DNA from 3 places in the Parabacteroides caeci genome. Region 2 is predicted to be linked to each of the others. Evidence: riboswitches for the same ligand, from Rfam matches in the RefSeq annotation. Region 2 holds a riboswitch; each other region holds the start of a gene.
The links. Region 2 has a riboswitch for cobalamin ahead of NBH15_RS06015 (TonB-dependent receptor). Riboswitches for the same ligand answer to the same signal wherever they lie in the genome.
Positions count from the first base shown of each region.

Region 1: it holds a riboswitch for cobalamin, as region 2 does, so the genes downstream of both, NBH15_RS18925 (sirohydrochlorin cobaltochelatase) here and NBH15_RS06015 (TonB-dependent receptor) in region 2, are expected to answer to the same signal.
Region 3: it holds a riboswitch for cobalamin, as region 2 does, so the genes downstream of both, NBH15_RS17080 (RNA polymerase sigma-70 factor) here and NBH15_RS06015 (TonB-dependent receptor) in region 2, are expected to answer to the same signal.

Region 1 is NZ_JAMOKT010000041.1:49,106-51,381, reverse strand. Features, by position in the region: gene aspT (aspartate-alanine antiporter) at 1-859, opposite strand, end outside; cobalamin riboswitch at 1,000-1,195, shown strand; gene NBH15_RS18925 (sirohydrochlorin cobaltochelatase) at 1,313-2,209, shown strand.
Region 2 is NZ_JAMOKT010000008.1:75,188-77,463, forward strand. Features, by position in the region: gene nrdG (anaerobic ribonucleoside-triphosphate reductase activating protein) at 1-166, shown strand, start outside; cobalamin riboswitch at 813-1,017, shown strand; gene NBH15_RS06015 (TonB-dependent receptor) at 1,093-2,276, shown strand, end outside.
Region 3 is NZ_JAMOKT010000035.1:34,946-37,221, forward strand. Features, by position in the region: gene NBH15_RS17075 (FecR family protein) at 1-636, opposite strand, end outside; gene NBH15_RS17080 (RNA polymerase sigma-70 factor) at 711-1,328, opposite strand; cobalamin riboswitch at 1,564-1,761, opposite strand; gene NBH15_RS17085 (PD-(D/E)XK nuclease domain-containing ATP-binding protein) at 1,812-2,276, opposite strand, start outside.

The sequences.
Region 1 (2,276 bases), on a different contig from region 2:
CAAATTCACGGCGACCGCTCAACACCACCTCGTTCCCTTTCTGAAGCATCAGGTCCGGTTTCACATCATACACTACATTACTGATACGTACGCGTTCCACAAACAGACGACGCCCCTGCCCTTCCAGATAATCTTCCAGTTCCTGTACGGTCTTGCCCGCCCCGAACCAGTCATTACTGATCTTATAAGCCCGAAAAGTGATGGGACGTGCTGCCGGCATAAAACCGGGTTGCTCGCTTTCGTCGTCAGTACCCATCTTTGCTTCCAGTTCTTTACAAGCCTTCTTTACCGAAGGCAGTCCGCCCAGCAAACGGGGAGCCACATCGCTCATCAGCCACGCAGAACCGGCCGTACCGAAAATATAACAGACGGCATAAGTCACAGGCATCACATTGATTATGGATGTTTTGTCCGCCGCACTCAGCCCGCTCTGATTGATCGTATCTTCCGCTACCCCCAGCACCGCAGAGATTGTCTGCGAACCAGCCAACAATCCAGCCGCTTCTCCTGCATTATAGCCCATCAGCTTGGCAAGCAAAAAGGGAACAAACAGAGAGAACAAACACATCAGTACGGCAAAAAGCATCTGCGGAAGTCCCTCCTTTTTCAGCCCACGGAAGAACTGCGGACCGACACTATATCCCACGGCAAAAAGGAACAGAAGGAAGAATACGGATTTAATAGGTGTCCCGATATCGATATGCAATTGTCCGATTAATACACCGACCAGCAATACGCTGGTAACTGTTCCCAAAGAAAATTTACCTATCTTAAATTTACCTATCCAGAAACCGAAAGCCAGTGTCAGAAAGATAGCCAGTTCCGGATAGTGTTTGAGCAAATCAGCAAACCACTCCATATATACAATTGTTTGACGTTAATAATAAGACATATTCCATGTCCGGTTTTATTGTGGTAAATGGAACACAATCCATGGGAAAGTTGTTGCGGGAGATTCAATTAAGAGATTATAAAAGCTCCCTTATTTTAAATAAATTCCTATCTTTGTCCCGCTTTGGTGATACGTCAGCCTCCGGTTGCCGTATAAAAGGGAATCCGGTGAGAATCCGGAACAGTGCCCGCTACTGTTAAGCCCGCTATAAAAGGAAAACATGCTTACACCACTGTCCGTGACAAGGATGGGAAGGTCGTTTTCCGGGCAAGTCAGGAAACCTGCCAGACAGATAAATCCGTTCTCCCGGGGCCAGGAGGGCTATTATGAACATAAAACAAATCTCTTTCAATGAAAAAGAAATGTCTGCTGACAGCCTTTCTTGTAGGTTGTTCAATGAGTATGTCTTTTGCACACGGTATGTTGCAGGAGGCAGTGACCGACATCCCTGCCAGGGCCGTTCCCCACGATGACGGCGAAGGAAATTTTAAACCCTCTGACCTGTTTGCTTCTATGCAGGCAGGCGATAAGGCCGCTCTGCTGATGGTCCATTTTGGAACCACCTACGACAAAACACGCCAACTGACGATCGACGCCATCAACAACAAAGCGAAAGAAGCATTCAAAGGTATCGAAGTACGCGAAGCCTATACCTCACGCATCATTATTCGCCGCCTGAAAACACGGGGTATCGAAAAACTCAACCCCACTGAAGCACTGAAACAACTAAAAGCGGATGGTTTCACCCATATCTTGATCCAGTCTACGAACATTATTGAAGGTGTAGAAATGGAATCCCTCCGCAAAGATATCGCCTCACTGGAAAAAGAGTTCAAGGATATCCGTATCGGAAACCCGCTGCTGTACACTCCCGAAGATTATGAAAACGTCATTGCAGCTATTGTCCGGAAAGGAGCCAAGGAAGGAGCTACCGTCCTGGTGGGACACGGCACCTACACTCCTTCGACTGCACAGTATGCCATGACCGATTATATGTTGAAAGCAAAAGGCTATACTGATTATTATGTTACAACGATAGAAGGTTATCCCACTTTCGACGATATGCTTGCTAAGCTTGAAGCTGCCAAAGTAAAGAAAGTCATGCTGATGCCTTTCATGTTCGTTGCCGGTGATCATGCTAATAATGACATTGCAATCGACATGAAAAAAGAACTGGAAGATAAAGGCTATGAAGTTTCCATATTTATGCAAGGATTAGGACAAAACATAGATATTCAGAATATATTTATCGAACATGCAAAGTTTGCGGCTAAACATAAAATGATTAATATTACAGAAAAGAAGAAACAATTATGAATAATTAATGTTTTTAACAAAAATGATGCGAGTATCGTGGATAAGAAAATATAGATTTATATTTTAA
Region 2 (2,276 bases):
CGCACTGCTTCAATATGTAGACGTTCTGGTAGACGGTAAATTCAAACAAGCCCTCCATGACGAAAGCCTCCTGTTCCGAGGTAGCAGTAACCAGCGATTGATCGATGTCAAAAAATCACTGAAAGAAAATAAAGTCGTTTTCTATAATTATAACCCGTTTATATAAAAAGCAAAACGACAAAAGAATAAGACATATACAAACATTATGACAGATAACAGCCTTAAATGAGAACAGACTTATTTTTCATTTAGTCATTCCAGAAAGGCTCACTACACATTTATTAACATATAGACTATCCAATAGCTACTTTTTATCTCGTTTTAAACGAAGTTCGAATTTGTTTAAAACAAAATTTAATTCGTTTAAAACGAGATAAAATTTTGTTGTAGTAGAAATTGCGCCTTTTTTAGACTAAAAATTTGTTAATTAAGACATCCGCAATACAACTATCAGTACTATTAAAAGAGAAAATTACATGTTTTTAGGCAGTTTTCATTTCCAGAACAACCAAAAATCAGCATCTGCAGCGAATAGCAATATATCAACATAACAACAGAAAACATAACAGATCAGCTATAGTTCATAAACAATATACAACATTCTGCTAAAGTTATCACAATAATCAAGACACAACGAGCAAAAGAAACCTCACGAGAGGCTCATAAAAACAAACCAACATTCCCACCAGCCCATACAAACCATCCACCCCACACACAAATATCATTTTGATAATCAATTAATTTCCCTGTGACTTTTCTGACAGAAAGATTTTTTAATGAATAAATATTATTTGTATTCAAAAATACTTTACTACTTTTGCAGCGGATTAAGGTGAATCACAATGCATTCTGCAAGTGATGAGAGGGAATCCGGTGAAAGTCCGGAACAATGCCCGTTGCTGTAATCCCGTTCCGGTGACTGCCGGAAATGCTTGCAACTCCATGCCACTGACGAAAGTCGGGAAGGCTTTGCAAAGCCGGGAAAGTCAGAAAACCTGCCTGATCAATTGTATTCGTGCTTTCGGGATAAAAAGCAGGGATTAACAAGGCGGAATTTCAAAACAAATTCTTCCAACTTATTTGCTTACTTATATGAGACTGAAAGGTATTGCTATGTCTTTACTTTCGGTGTGTGTGCTTACACCTGCAACAACATTTGCAGAAACACTGGCTACTGATACACCGGATAAAGAACAGGTACAAACCGGCATTTGTGTGTTGACCGGCAAAATCATTGACTCCGAAACAGGAGAAGGTATACCTATGGCTACAATCAATGTTCCCGGAACATTGATTGGCACCGCCTGTGACGCAGACGGTCGTTTCCGGCTGGAACTAATCGAAGGCAAAAGTTATAATTTATTGGTCCGTTCCACCGGATACATGGAACAACGCATCAAAATCGATTCCAACGGCCCCGCCAAACAGATGGATATCCAGATGAATGCAGGGATATTCGACCTAAACGAGGTGGTCGTTACCGGGACGCGCACAGAAAAACTCATCAAAAACTCTCCCGTACTGACCAAACTGATCCCGGCCTCACAACTACAACGCAATGATTTTGAAAACATCATGGACGCGTTGGAGTTTACAATTCCCGGATTACAGTTCAATAGTGACCCGCGCGGCGACAATATTCGCATCCAGGGACTTGAGAACAAATATATACTCATACTGGTAGATGGCGAGCGCCTGTCCAATACACCCGGTGGTCCGATTGATTTCGAACGTCTGAGTACATCCAATATCAAACAGATAGAAGTTGTAAAAGGCGCAGCCTCAGCATTGTATGGTTCCAGTGCAATCGGTATGATCATTAATATCATCACGAAAACACCCGAACGTCCAGCCGAAGGATGGGCCAAAGTACGCTATTCACGCTACAATGAGCTTCTGATGGATGCAGCCTTTGGTACCAAATACAAGAATTTTACATCGCAGACATTATTCAACCGGAACTCGACAGACGGGTATGACCTGACTCCCGATTCACCGGGAAACTATACCCAGAACCCGTCGGCCAATATGACAATATCCGAAAAACTGGGATGGGAATATAATCACACGAAGATAAACGTATCGGCCGATTTCTTCCTTAATGAAGAAAAAAATCCGAAATTAAGCGATGAAGTAACCCATTACAAGAGTTTCAACAAAACATTCCGTGCCGGTATAGAGCAGCAATTGGGAGAAAAAAATCTGTTGAAAGGGGTTTACTATGGAGACTTTTACATCCGTCGTACAGTTTTTGAAAAGCTGGATTCAATTGGTAA
Region 3 (2,276 bases), on a different contig from region 2:
CAACACAACATTCACCAACTCCTCATCCTGATAGGCCCTGACATCAAAAGTCGTTCCCAATACTTTTACACTCAGATTGTCAGAGTTCACTATAAATGGTTTCAAAGAGTCCGGGGTTACTTCAAAATATGCCTCCCCTGTCAGGTAAACATCACGAGACTTTTCTGAAAAATCTTTATTATAGGAAAGAGAAGAACCAGCATTCAGCCAAACCACCGACCCATCGGCCAAAGTTACTTTCGAACGTGATCCCAATGGTACAGAGGTCTGAAAACGAATAATCTCCGAATCCTGTTCATCCGTCAATACACCTGCATAATAAGATAAACCGCCTATAGCCAGCATGATCATTACTGTTGCAACGATTTGTAACCAAGGACGAATAAAGAATATTCTTTTTGAAGAAACCCCCGCCTCTTTAGCCATCAACTCACCAAAATGTTTCTGGAAACCAAGCTCCACCCGGGAAGAAAAATAAGGAACATGGGAGATGGCCCACCAGTCCGACATTTCCGAAAACAACTGCTGATTCTTTTTATCAACCTGCAACCACTGGAAAAGTTCTTTTTTTTCAGTGTCTGACAAATTGCCCAAAAAGTGGCCGATTATCAGTTTACGTATATATTCTGTATCCATAATATTTTCAAATAAATTCATATCTACATAAATAGATACGCCATTTTTCAATAATCCGTTTATACTAAAATGAATTATTTTTGAAAAATATCCAATAATAAGCAGACAACAGGATATAAATTCCCCAATAATACTTTCAACTTAGATAATCCTTGCTTAATTTGTACCCGGACCGTACTGGAAGAAATATTTTTCATCCGGGCTATTTCTTCATAGGTTTTATTATAATAAAGGTGTTGAATAAAAATTTCGCGACACTTCGCAGGCAACTGGTCGATAGCCCTACTTATCAGATCGGTTAACTCTTTATTTTCCAAACAAGCCAAAGGTGAAGATTCTAAACAGATCAATTGCTCATGAACATCAATCACATAGCCGTTTATATCAGAGACCGGCACCTCTTCTAAGCGCTTTTTCCTGTAAAAACTCAAACACTGGTTTTGAACGGCACGTATCAAATAAGCTTTGACGGGATAAACTAATGACGACCGATTATTCCATACATTCAAAAAAACATCATTTACAATCTCTTCTGCTATTTCCGGCTTATATACATACTTTACTGCAATCGCGCACAAATAGGTATAATAGGTCGCATACAATAACTTAAAAGCATTTGTATCTCCCTTATTAATACGTAGTATGGTCTCTCTTTTTACATCCATTAATTTAGATTTAAATAAACCCGCCAACAAACTTAAATATTTTATTTCAATACTCGCACAATCTTTAACCTTTTATTCATCACAAAAATAAAAGCATGAACCACCGACGGAGCTCATCCCGTCAAGCGATCCATGCCTCTTTTCCTAATTATTATGGCAAAATAATTAAAAACAGATCTTAAAAGACGGCAAACAGGGAATGGAACAAGAATAGAAAGACATCAGATGTCTTGTTTTTCTCATCCGGCCTTTCCTCGAAGCCGTCGAAAGAATATGCCTTGCAGGTCTTCTGACTTACTTCCGGTTTGAGCGCCTTCCCATTCAAAGAAGAACAGTGGCACTAGTGTTGCCCAATCCGTTATGAAGCTTACAGCAGCGGGACTGTCCGGGATTTTCACCCGATTCCCTTTTAATCCTTTCCTGCGAATACAGGTCCGGAACAATGCATGTCGCAAATATAATACATTTTTACTAGATTTGTACAAAATCTTTATTTTCTTGTTGGGGTGATTAGAACCTTATCTGCCAATCGCTGATAGTATGTCGCTCTCGGTCGAAACCGATGGCAACTTTCACGACGGGCAACCCGCACAAAGCAAAACGTTCGGGATAATTCCGCAAATCTATCTGGTTCATGGCTGCATCCGCCGTTTTATCGAGCTTTAACTCCACGACATAAAGCGTCGTTTTCGTCCGCATCACCATATCCACACGACCACGGGGGGTACGAACTTCCACATCCACATACATGCCAAGCAAACTGAATATGGTATATAGCAAAGACTGGTAATGCCCTTCATAATCGGTATTATCGCATTTGGGGATCGTGGAAAGGAAAGTCTGCAATAAACAAAGGGCATCGTCCATCCGCTCTCCGGCTATCGCCTCGAAAAGAAGCGCAACCGTTGTAAGACCATCGGCGGTATGTTGGTGAAGATAACCGGGCAACAAACTTTTCATCAGCCCCATACGTAC